One region of the Pseudomonas sp. DF11 genome, then DNA from elsewhere that is predicted to be linked to it. Evidence: predicted binding sites of a transcription regulator. Region 1 holds the regulator's gene; each other region holds the start of a gene.
What was found. Region 1 encodes FliA, which starts transcription of late flagellar genes. Its sites were predicted from a motif close to CTAAAGTTTNNNNNNNNNNNGCCGNTAA; they were not measured.

Region 1 (4,184 bases):
GTCCCGTGACCTGCTGGCATTGATCAATGGTATCGAAGAGCCTCGCCAGGCCTGGCGCATGTTGCTGGCGCACCTGGCGCGGATGATCGTCACGCCGGAAGTCGAGCCGCTGGAAGAGGGCGGGGTGATTGCCATGGTCGGTCCTGCCGGCATGGGCAAGACCACCACCCTGGCCAAGCTCGCCGCCCGCTACGTACTCAAGTACGGCGCCCAGAGCATCGCCCTGGTGAGCATGGACAGTTTCCGCATTGGTGCCCAGGAGCAACTCAAGACCCTGGGACGGATCCTCAACGTGTCGGTGACCCATGTGGATCCGGGCCAGTCCCTGGCCCAGGCATTGGAACCGTTGCTGCGCAAGCGCGTCGTACTGATCGATACCGCGGGCCTGCAAGCCAGCGATCCGGCCCTGCGCATGCAGCTCGAAAGCCTGGCCGGACGTGGCATCAAGTCAAAAAATTATCTCGTGTTGGCAACCACCAGCCAGAAACAGGTTCTAACCGCCGCATATCACAGCTACAAACGCTGCGGGCTGGCCGGCTGCATCCTGACTAAGCTGGACGAAACGGCAAGCCTGGGCGAGGTGTTGAGCCTGGCGATCGGTCATGAACTACCGGTGGCCTACCTGACCGACGGGCCGCGGATCCCGGATGATTTGCATCTGCCGCGCCGTCATCAACTGGTCAGCCGAGCCGTGAGTGTGCAAATGCAGGAAGAACCCAGCGAAGAAGCCATGGCTGATATGTTCGCTGATATCTACCACAGCCCGACCAAGCAGGTTGGCTGAGGTAATCATGAATATTTTTTGTACCTACATCGATGGTCTGCCATGCATTGTTCCGTATGCGAACGCGCAGCCAGTAATGTGGCCTCCGTCTAAGTAAGACAAGGTAAAGAACGAACATGGGCAGCATGCATCCCGTACAGGTGATCGCGGTGACCGGCGGCAAAGGTGGCGTCGGGAAGACTAACGTGTCAGTGAACTTGTCCCTGGCTCTGGCAGAGCTTGGCCGACGGGTCATGCTGCTGGACGCCGACCTGGGCCTGGCGAACGTCGACGTGCTGTTGGGGCTTACACCCAAACGCACCCTGGCGGACGTGATCGAAGGCCGTTGCGAACTGCGCGACGTGCTGTTGCAGGGGCCGGGCGGGATTCGCATCGTGCCGGCTGCCTCCGGCACCCAGAGCATGGTTCACCTGACCCCGGCCCAGCACGCCGGCCTGATCCAGGCTTTCAGCGACATCGGCGACAACCTCGATGTGCTGGTGATCGACACCGCGGCCGGTATCGGCGACTCGGTCGTCAGTTTCGTACGCGCTGCCCAGGAAGTGCTGCTGGTGGTCTGCGACGAACCGACGTCCATCACCGACGCCTATGCCTTGATCAAGCTGTTGAACCGCGACTATGGCATGAACCGCTTCCGCGTCCTGGCCAACATGGCCCAGAGCCCGCAGGAGGGCCGCAACCTGTTCGCCAAGTTGACAAAGGTCACGGATCGCTTCCTGGACGTCGCCCTACAATATGTCGGCGCCGTGCCCTACGACGAAAGCGTACGCAAGGCTGTCCAGAAGCAACGTGCCGTTTATGAAGCCTTTCCACGTTCCAAGTGCGCGCTGGCGTTCAAGGCGATCGCCCAGAAGGTCGATACCTGGCCGTTGCCGGCCAACCCGCGCGGGCATCTGGAATTTTTCGTCGAGCGTCTTGTGCAACAAACAGCAGGGCCCGTGCTATGACAGCCAGCGGTTACAACCATCTCTACAAAAAATCGGCACGGGACGCCCAATACGAATTGATCGAGCGTTACGCGCCACTGGTCAAGCGTATCGCCTACCACTTGCTGGCGCGGTTGCCGGCCAGTGTCCAGGTCGAAGACTTGATCCAGGCGGGCATGATCGGCCTGCTCGAAGTGTCGAACAAATACGACGCGAGCAAGGGCGCCAGTTTCGAGACGTATGCCGGTATTCGCATTCGCGGGGCCATGCTCGATGAAGTCCGCAAGGGCGATTGGGCGCCACGCTCGGTGCACCGCAATACTCGCATGGTCAGTGATGCAATTCGGGCAATTGAAGCTAAAACCGGGCGTGACGCTAAAGATCACGAGGTTGCGGCCGAACTCCAGTTGAGTCTCGATGATTATTACGGGATTTTGAACGATACCTTGGGCAGCCGCCTGTTCAGTTTCGACGACCTGTTGCAGGACGGTGGTGAACACGAGGGGCTGCACGAGGATGGCGCGAGTGCTCACATGGAGCCATCGCGTGACCTGGAAGATGAACGTTTCCAGAGCGCGCTGGCGGATGCGATTGCCAATTTGCCGGAGCGTGAGCGACTGGTCTTGGCGCTGTACTACGACGAAGAGCTGAACCTCAAGGAAATCGGTGAGGTCCTGGGGGTCAGCGAATCGCGGGTCAGCCAGTTACACAGCCAGTGCGCGGCCCGTTTGCGGGGGCGTTTGGGGGAGTGGCGAGCGCGTTGACAGGCAGTGTGGGGACACTGCGAACGAGGCTGGCCTGGCAAGTACTGCGCCAGTCTCCATCCGTTGTGCTCCAGACTGTTGTCGAGTGTTGTGCCGGATTGATTGAAATGGCGCGTCCAGGTGCTGGGCGCGTTTAAGACTGCTTGGAGGTCGAATTGGACAAGAACATGAAAATCCTCATCGTTGATGACTTCTCAACGATGCGGCGGATCATAAAAAACCTGTTGCGTGACCTTGGGTTCACCAACACGGCCGAAGCAGATGACGGGACCACTGCGCTCCCTATGTTGCACAGTGGCAACTTCGATTTTCTGGTCACCGACTGGAACATGCCGGGCATGACCGGTATCGACCTGCTGCGCCAAGTGCGTGCCGACGAAAAACTCAAGCATCTTCCGGTGCTGATGGTCACTGCCGAAGCCAAGCGCGAGCAGATCATCGAAGCGGCCCAGGCCGGTGTCAACGGCTATGTGGTCAAACCCTTCACGGCCCAGGCGTTGAAAGAGAAGATCGAAAAAATCTTCGAACGCATCGGTTAACGGCGCCACGGGGGAGCTATGGACAACGAATCTTCAATGGGCGATTTCGAATCGACCCTGAAAAAACATGCCCGCGAACTGGTCGACAGCCTTGAAAAAGGTCGCTTTGGCGATGCGGTTCAAATGATCCATGAGCTCAACCAGACCCGTGATCGCGGTCTGTATCAGGAAGTGGGCAAGCTCACGCGTGAATTGCACAGCGCGATTGTCAATTTCCAGATCGACCCGAATATGCCGCAGGCCGAGGAAGTCTCGCAGATCACCGACGCCACCGAGCGTCTGGGGTATGTGGTCAAGCTGACCGAGGCCGCGGCCAACCGCACCATGGATCTGGTGGAAAGCGCCACGCCGCTGGTCAATGGCCTGAGCGATGAAGCCCAGGCCTTGAGCACCGACTGGGGCCGGTTCATGCGTCGCGAAGTCGGGGCTGAAGAGTTTCGGGAACTGGCCCGTCGGGTCGACGGTTTCCTGACGCGCAGCAGCACCGAGAACCGCGCCGTGGCAAGCAACCTCAACGACATTCTGCTGGCCCAGGACTATCAAGACCTGACCGGCCAGGTGATCAAGCGTGTGACCCAGCTGGTCACCGAAGTGGAAAGCAACCTGCTCAAACTGGTGTTGATGGCCAGCCAGGTCGACCGCTTTGCAGGTATCGAACACGACCGTGAAGCGATGCTTGCTGAAAAAGATCCACAAAAACATCTCTCTCAGGGTGAAGGTCCGCAGATTCATGCCGATAAAAGAGAAGACGTTATGTCCGGTCAGGACGATGTGGACGATTTGCTGTCCAGCCTTGGATTCTGAGTTTTAGCCCTGTTTTAGGAGCAGCCATTAATGAGCTTCGGCGCCGATGAAGAGATCCTTCAGGATTTCCTGGTTGAGGCCGGCGAGATTCTAGAGCAACTGTCCGAACAACTGGTCGAGCTGGAAAGCCGACCCGATGATGCGGATCTGCTCAATGCAATTTTTCGCGGTTTCCACACTGTAAAAGGAGGCGCCGGCTTCCTCCAGCTCAACGAGCTGGTGGAGTGCTGTCACATTGCCGAGAACGTGTTCGACATCCTGCGCAAGGGTGAGCGTCGCGTTGATTCGGAACTGATGGACGTGGTGCTTGAAGCGCTGGATGCGGTCAACAGTATGTTCAGCGAAGTGCGTGAGCGCTCGCCGATTA
Region 2 (4,184 bases), on a different contig from region 1:
TCGTACTCGCCGGTCTTGCAGTTATTGAGCATGGTCCCGGACAGGTCAGTGGCGACGATCTGCACGCCACCTTTCAACTGGCCAAGGTTGGACCGCTCGAACTCATCGATGGTCATCGACAACGAATAGGGTTCCTGTCCCGACGAGCAGGCCGCCGACCAGATTCGCAGGCGTTGGCCCGGGCTGGCCTTGATGGCCGCCGGCAGCACTTTGTTCTTCAACACCTCGAACGGATAGGTGTCACGAAACCACAAGGTTTCGTTGGTGGTCATCGCGTCCACCACCATCTCGCGCAAGCCACTGCGCGGCTGGCTCTGGATACGCTGCACCAGTTCGCCCAATGACTTGAGACCCTGTTGCTCCATCAGTTTATTGAGACGGCTCGACACCAGGTATTGCTTGTTTTCACCAAGCAAGATGCCACAGGCTTTTTCCAGGAAGACCCGGAACTGTTCGAAATCCAAATTACCCGTAGACAAGATACCGCCTCTTTCATCGCGTTGACTTGCCGGGCGCACAACGCGCCCGACCTTTACTTACTCTGCAGCCTTGATCCGATCGACCACCCGGGAAGCCAGGTCATCGGGCCGGAATTTCGCCAGGAAATCGTCGGCACCGACCTTCTTGACCATCGCCTGGTTGAAAACACCGGACAACGAAGTATGCAAGATGATATGCAGCTTTTGCATACGTGGGTCGCTGCGGATTTCCGACGTCAGGGTATACCCGTCCATCTCCGGCATCTCGATGTCGGAGATCATCATCAGGAACTCTTCCTCGGGCTTCTTGCCCTCATCGACCAGCGCGCGCAGGTAATCCAGCGCCTGACGCCCATCGTTCAACGCCACTACCTCGACACCGACCGTTTGTAGACAGCGGGTCACCTGCTTACGTGCCACCGAAGAATCATCGACGGTCAATACCCGCAACGAAATCGCCTTGTGCTGGGTCTCGGCGTCCACCACACCTGCGGAAATAGCCTCTGGAGTGGGTGCCACTTCAGCGAGGATTTTCTCCACGTCGATGATTTCCACCAACTGGTTATCGACCCGGGTCACTGCCGTCAGGTAGTGATCGCGGCCAGTGCCCTTGGGCGGTGGATGGATCTCTTCCCAGTTCATGTTAACGATGCGTTCCACCGAGCGCACCAGGAAACCCTGGGTCTTGGTGTTGTACTCGGTGATGATCACAAACGGATTGCTCTGGTCCAGCAACCGACCGGAACCAGTCGCCATCGCCAGGTCGAGAATCGGGATGGTCGCTCCCCGGATATTGGCCACCCCGCACACGACGGGACTGGACTTGGGCATCAACGTCAGCTTGGGGCATTGCAGCACCTCACGGACCTTGAAGACGTTGATCCCATACATTTGTTGGCCGTCGAGACGAAACAACAACAGCTCCAGGCGATTTTGACCGACCAGCTGGGTGCGCTGGTTTACCGAATCCATTACTCCCGCCATGCCCTGACTCCTACATAACGCTAATGTGTCCGTCGCGCATTCATCACTAAACGGCACGGGGCTTGCTATTGAACCGGCATGAACGCACAAACGACATTTTCTCGACGCCTGACCACTCTCTGCCGCCACTGGCTCGGTGCGCTACTGGCTGTCTGCCTGTTCGCTTCGGGCGGTCCTGCCCTTGCTGCTGTTCCGGTTACCTTGCCTGATCTCCTTATCGGCGTCACTCAGGGCTTTCTTGAATTCACCGTAGAAGACTATTTGGCAACCAGTCAAACCGAAGGTCGCTACGAAATCGAAGTCAACCAGCTCGACCCGCGCCTGCGCATGCCGATGTGCGACAAGGAATTGACTGCTTCGCTGGAGAGTCCGGCCAGGCCCCTGGGCCGCGTCACGGTGAAGGTTCGTTGCGACAGCGCCGCCCCCTGGACAGTGTTCGTGCCTGCTCAAGTGCGCCTGTTTCGAGAAATTGTCACAACCACTCGTCCGCTCAAGCGGGCCGGAATTGTCGAGCCCCAGGACGTGATGTTGCGCGAACGGGACATCAGCCAGATCACCCAGGGCTTCCTGACCTCCGTTGATCAGGCCATCGGGCAGAAACTTGTCCGACCAATGGTCGCCGATCAGGTCGTGACGCTGGTGCACCTGGAGCAGGCCGAAGTGGTCCGCAAGGGCGACCAGGTGGTCATCACCGCCCGCAGCGGTTCCCTGGCCGTGCGGATGCCCGGCGAGGCCCTGTCCAACGGCGGCATGCGTGAACAGATACGGGTAAAAAACCTCAACTCCCAGCGCGTGATCAAGGCGCAAGTGATGGCCCCAGGCCAAGTGGAAGTGGCGATGTAGTGATCCGGTAAAGGAGGTAGAAAGCTGGCGCTTGATCCCGGTGTTCCCTAGACTGTGCCTTACGCAAAGGCAAGCGCAGACGTGCGCATGCTCATTGAATAAATGAGCCTAAAGTTTTTTTGGGGATGGCCGAAAACATGGCAAGCGTCCAAATACCCAGAGGTTTTTTACCATGGTCATCGATTTCAATCGTTTAAACAGCTCTTCACCGTTGACAGGCACTACGCGTACCAGCGCGACCAAGGAAACCGCCGAAGCCGGTAAATCCGCGCCGCTGCCTACAGCAGCCGAACAGGTCAGCAACGGGGAGTCGGTACACCTCAGCAATGAGGCTCAGCAGTTGCAGAAGGTCACTGACAAGCTGCGCGATCAACCTGTCGTCGATAAGGCCCGCGTGGCCGAGTTGAAAGCAGCCATCGCTGATGGCAGCTACAAAGTCGACAGCAACCGCGTAGCCAGCAAACTGCTCAACTTCGAAGCCCAGCGCTAGGCCGCCCCGCCTGCGCCAGGCTTTTGGACGCTTAAGACCCAAGGCCAGCCATGCACGACACTAATTTATTGCAACTGATCATCGACGACTTTGTTCCAGTGCAACAATTGCTGGAATTGTTGCAGGCCGAATCCGTGGCACTGCACGGTCGCGATATGCCTCTGCTGGAGAACATCCTGGCGCAGAAACAGGCATTGATCATCTTGCTTGACCAGCATGGCCGCAAACGCAGCGAGATCCTCGCCAGCCTCAACTTGCCCGCCAGTCATGACGGCCTTGAGCAACTGGCCAGCCAGTCGACGATCGGCGACCAGCTGCTGTCCCAGAGTAAAGTGCTCAACGACCTGCTCGCCCAATGCCAGGCGACCAACGCCCGCAACGGCCAGTCGATCCAGATGCAGCAGGCCGCCACCGCCAACCAATTGCGCATCCTGAACGGTGGCGAGATCCCGACACTGTATGACGCTAGCGGCTCGACGGCCAGAATGGTCAAGCACCGCCCGCTCAGCCAGGCATGAAACGAACAATGCCTTCGCTCTATCAACGCGCGATACATGCTGGCAAAATGCTGGCTATTCGTAGTCGTATTTTGCCTGGAGATTGACCCACCGTGTTCAATGCCTCAAACGCGGATGATGCTCCGCAGCCACCCAAGGTCCTCACCACGCCCCTGGAAATCTCCGGCAATCTGCGGATGCTGCAAGAAAGCCACGACCCGCTGATCATTACCTTCCATGAACGTACCCAGCGCTTCCAGAGCTATCTGGTCAACGTCGATCGTGAGACCAACTCCATCGCCCTGGATGAAATGATCCCACGCGATGGCGAGCGTTTCCTGCTGGCCGGCGAGCCGTTTCGTGTCGAGGGTTTTCATGATGGCGTGCGCATCGCATGGGATGGCAAGGGTCCACTGACCATTGACGAATCCAGCGACGGTCGCTGCTATCGCGGTGCCCTGCCCGACGAAGTGGTCTACCACCAACGCCGCAACGCCTTCCGCGCCGCCCTGAAACTGGCGCAACTGGTGAGCGTCGAACTGGGCGGCGACAAGCTCAAATCCCCCGTGGACGGCAAGCTGCTGGACATCTCCGCCACCGGCTGCAAGTTGCGTTTCGACGGCGACATCACCGAACGGCTGCAATTGGGCCAGGTGTATGAGCGCTTCATCGCAGCCCTGCCGTTTGGCAACATGACCGCGCCAGTCGAGCTGCGTTACCTGCATTTCGAAGAAAGGATCAACACCACGTTCGCCGGTGTACGCTTCCACAACATCAGTGGCCTGGTGCAACGGCAGGTCGAACGGTTCGTCTACCAGCTCCAACGAGAAGCGCGGCGCTTCGATAAAGACGACCTCTGATCTTCGAGCGCCATAAAAAACGGGCAGTCCC
Region 3 (4,184 bases), on a different contig from region 1:
CGGAGACTTGTCGATCAAGACGTTTGAAGCACACCGGCATCGTCGTGTACGTCATCTACAGCAACACAGACCTGACAGCGCATGGGCAGGATGAATGAGCGATCGAGGGCGGCACAGGCCGTGTACGCAAACGCAAAAAAGGGGCAAAAAAAAACGGCCTGCTGATTGCAGGCCGCTTTCTTATCGCCAGGGTCAGAACAGCTTGCGACCCTTGTTCGCCGCGATGCGCATGCGCAGGGCGTTGAGCTTGATGAAGCCGGCCGCGTCGGCCTGGTTGTAGGCACCGCCGTCTTCTTCGAAGGTCGCGATGTTGGCATCGAACAGCGAGTCGTCGGACTTGCGCCCGGTCACGATCACGTTGCCCTTGTACAACTTCAGGCGCACGACACCGTTCACGTTGGTCTGGGAGGCGTCGATCATCTGTTGCAGCATCAGACGTTCAGGGCTCCACCAGTAGCCGGTATAGATCAGGCTGGCATACTTGGGCATCAACTCGTCTTTGAGGTGAGCCACTTCGCGGTCCAGGGTGATCGATTCGATCGCCCGGTGGGCGCGCAGCATGATGGTGCCGCCGGGGGTTTCGTAGCAGCCACGGGACTTCATGCCCACATAGCGGTTCTCGACGATGTCCAGGCGACCGATACCGTGTTCACCACCGATGCGGTTCAGGGTCGCCAGCACGGTGGCCGGGGTCATCTCGACGCCGTCCAGTGCGACGATATCGCCGTTGCGATAGGTCAATTCCAGGTACTGCGGGGTATCGGGAGCCTTCTCCGGGGAGACGGTCCAGCGCCACATGTCTTCTTCGTGCTCGGTCCAGGTGTCTTCCAGCACGCCGCCTTCATAGGAGATGTGCAGCAGGTTGGCGTCCATCGAGTACGGGGATTTCTTCTTGCCGTGGCGCTCGATCGGAATCGCGTGCTTCTCGGCGTAGTCCATCAGTTTTTCACGGGACAGCAAGTCCCACTCACGCCATGGCGCGATGACTTTCACGCCAGGCTTGAGGGCATAGGCACCCAGTTCGAAACGAACCTGGTCGTTGCCTTTGCCGGTGGCGCCGTGGGAAATGGCATCGGCACCGGTTTCGTTGGCGATTTCGATCAGGCGCTTGGCGATCAACGGACGGGCGATGGAAGTACCCAACAGGTACTCGCCTTCGTAAACAGTGTTGGCGCGGAACATCGGGAACACGAAGTCACGGACGAATTCTTCGCGCAAGTCATCGATATAGATCTCTTTGACGCCCATGGCCTGAGCCTTGGCGCGTGCAGGCTCGACTTCTTCGCCCTGTCCCAGGTCAGCGGTGAAGGTCACCACTTCGCAGTTATAAGTGTCCTGCAGCCACTTGAGGATCACCGAAGTGTCCAGGCCGCCGGAATACGCCAGAACGACCTTGTTTACGTCCGCCATGCCATCACTCCACGGGTTGTACGGAAAGCCGGGAAGTTTAACGTCCAATGCGGATAATTTACAGGGGCGCGACAGCTTATGACGACGAAGCGACAGATTATGTCGAACGCGCGACGGTCAAGATCGAATCAGGACGTGCGCGCAGTCGCCGGAGTCGGTGCCTTGGCCGGTGCGGCAGCGGGCGCCGGAACCTTGGCAGGCGTCGCAGGGGTCGTTGGCTGCGCCGCCGGTGCCTGGGGTGCCGGGGCTTCAGTCGGCGCTACGCGCTCCAGGCGCACGACCACACGACGGTTCTTGGCGCGGTTGGCGGCGTTGGTATTGGGTACCAGCGGATAACGCTCGCCATGGAAACGCACGGTGATCTGCGACTCCTGGAAACCATTGGCCTTGAAGAAGTCCTGGACCGCCAGGGCCCGGCGGCGCGACAGCTCACGATTGGTCAGGCGATTGCCGCTGTTGTCGGAGTGGCCATCAAGCTCGACATGATTGACGCTTGGATCGGCCTTGATGAAGTCGAGCATCACCTGCAACTGTGCCTTGGCATGGGCATCGAGCTCGACTTCTTCGCCGGGGAAGCCGATCTGCGTCTGTTTCACCTGCTCGAAATTCTTTGGCAACAGTTTCGCCACGCAACCTTGATAGTCATTGAAGGCCTTGCTGAAACGCACCGGCAGCAGGCGCACTTCCGAGACTCGCCCGTCCTCGGTGTTGCGGCGCACCACGGGGCTGCGACCCTCCATCAGGCCACTGATCAAACGGCCGGCCTGGACCTGGGAGCTGTTGAACAGCACATCGCCGCTGCCGATCCTGACCGAACCCAGGTTGATATCGCCCCGCCCCGGTTGCCACGGGGCGGCGGCCGCCAGCAAGGTTGCCGAACCGCCACCAAGCATCGGGTTATAGGCCTTGAGGCGGAAGGTGGCCTGCTCGCCCGCCCGACGCACGAACTCGCCGCTGCCGAAATCGGTGATCGGCTGGCTCAGCCGGCACTCGAACTTGTCGCCTTCGACCGTCCACTCAATGCTCTCCAGACGGGTCTGGAAAGTGAGCGCCATGGCGGGAAGGCTGGCAAACACACTGAGCAAGGCTAGATAACGCTGGCGCACGGGAGGCTCCACTGACTTTTATACAAAGATCGACGCATGCCTGGGGCATGACGCTTGTCCGGGGCACTGCACGGATTCGTGGCACACCTGTAGGAGCTATCGGTAAGTTGTGGCAGAACTTGATAGCGGGTGCCTGAATCGGTCTTTTCCGGTAGCATTCCCCAGAGTTTGACCCGCCTGGAAGCCCCCCAATGTCTGACCGCCTGACCCTGCTGCGTCCCGACGACTGGCATATTCATCTTCGCGATGGTGCTGTGTTGACCCATACCGTCGCCGATGTCGCGCGCACCTTCGGGCGCGCAATCATCATGCCTAACCTGGTTCCGCCCGTGCGCAACGCCGCCGAGGCCGACGGCTATCGCCAGCGCATCCTCGCCGCACGCCCGGCTGGCAGCCGCTTCGAACCGCTGATGGTGCTGTACCTCACCGACCGCACCCAGCCCGAAGAGATTCGCGACGCCAAGGCCAGCGGCTTCGTCCACGCCGCCAAGCTGTACCCTGCCGGCGCGACCACCAACTCCGATTCCGGTGTCACCAGCATCGACAAGATCTTCCCGGCGCTGGAGGCCATGGCCGAAGTCGGCATGCCGCTGTTGATCCACGGTGAAGTCACCCGGGGCGATGTCGACGTGTTCGACCGCGAGAAAATCTTCATCGACGAGCACATGCGCCGCGTCGTGGAGCGCTTCCCGACCCTCAAGGTGGTGTTCGAACACATCACCACCGGCGATGCCGTGCAGTTCGTCAACGAGGCCCCGGCCAACGTCGGCGCGACCATTACTGCCCATCACCTGCTGTACAACCGCAACCACATGCTGGTGGGCGGGATCCGGCCGCACTTCTATTGCCTGCCGATCCTCAAGCGCAATACCCACCAGGAAGCCTTGCTCGACGCCGCCACCAGCGGCAGCACCAAGTTTTTCCTCGGCACGGATTCGGCGCCCCACGCCCGTCATGCCAAGGAAGCGGCCTGCGGTTGCGCCGGTTGCTACACCGCCTATGCCGCCATCGAGATGTACGCCGAGGCGTTCGAACAGCGCGACGCGCTGGACAAGCTCGAAGGCTTCGCCAGCCTGCATGGCCCGCGTTTCTATGGCCTGCCGGTGAACACCGACAGTATTACCCTGGTCCGCGACGAATGGACCGCCCCCGCCAGCCTGCCTTTCGGCGAGCTGACTGTCATCCCGCTGCGCGCCGGTGAAAAACTGCGCTGGCGCCTGCTGGAGGAAAATGCGTGAGTGAAGATCATTTCGACGACGAACTGGACGGCAACGGTGGTTCGGGCGGCGCCCGTCATCCCATGGCAGCCCGTTTCCGGGGTTATCTGCCGGTCGTCGTCGACGTAGAAACCGGCGGCTTCAACTCCGCCACCGACGCCTTGCTGGAAATCGCCGCGACCACCATTGGCATGGACGAAAAAGGCTTCGTGTTCCCTGACCACACCTATTTCTTCCGCGTCGAACCGTTCGAAGGCGCCAACATCGAAGCGGCGGCCCTGGAGTTCACCGGGATCAAGCTCGATCACCCATTGCGCATGGCCGTGAGTGAAGAGACCGCCCTGACCGACATCTTCCGTGGCGTACGCAAGGCGCTGAAAGCCAACGGCTGCAAGCGAGCGATCCTGGTCGGCCACAACAGCAGCTTCGACCTGGGCTTCCTCAACGCCGC

Region 2: the regulator FliA is predicted to act here: its motif matches at 2,415-2,442, upstream of flgM (flagellar biosynthesis anti-sigma factor FlgM).
Region 3: the regulator FliA is predicted to act here: its motif matches at 2,613-2,640, upstream of AC30D9_RS25115 (flagellar protein MotY).

The regions. Positions count from the first base shown of each region.
Region 1 covers NZ_JBYVYN010000005.1:66,394-70,577, forward strand. The annotation lists gene flhF (flagellar biosynthesis GTPase FlhF) at 1-784, shown strand, start outside; gene fleN (flagellar synthesis regulator FleN) at 901-1,731, shown strand; gene fliA (RNA polymerase sigma factor FliA) at 1,728-2,474, shown strand; gene AC30D9_RS16390 (chemotaxis response regulator CheY) at 2,642-3,013, shown strand; gene AC30D9_RS16395 (protein phosphatase CheZ) at 3,032-3,817, shown strand; gene AC30D9_RS16400 (chemotaxis protein CheA) at 3,848-4,184, shown strand, end outside.
Region 2 covers NZ_JBYVYN010000010.1:7,103-11,286, forward strand. The annotation lists gene cheR (protein-glutamate O-methyltransferase CheR) at 1-479, opposite strand, end outside; gene AC30D9_RS24520 (chemotaxis protein CheV) at 537-1,463, opposite strand; gene flgA (flagellar basal body P-ring formation chaperone FlgA) at 1,542-2,306, shown strand; gene flgM (flagellar biosynthesis anti-sigma factor FlgM) at 2,479-2,796, shown strand; gene AC30D9_RS24535 (flagella synthesis protein FlgN) at 2,847-3,314, shown strand; gene AC30D9_RS24540 (flagellar brake protein) at 3,407-4,153, shown strand.
Region 3 covers NZ_JBYVYN010000010.1:128,561-132,744, forward strand. The annotation lists gene AC30D9_RS25110 (argininosuccinate synthase) at 193-1,410, opposite strand; gene AC30D9_RS25115 (flagellar protein MotY) at 1,539-2,516, opposite strand; gene pyrC (dihydroorotase) at 2,708-3,754, shown strand; gene rnt (ribonuclease T) at 3,751-4,184, shown strand, end outside.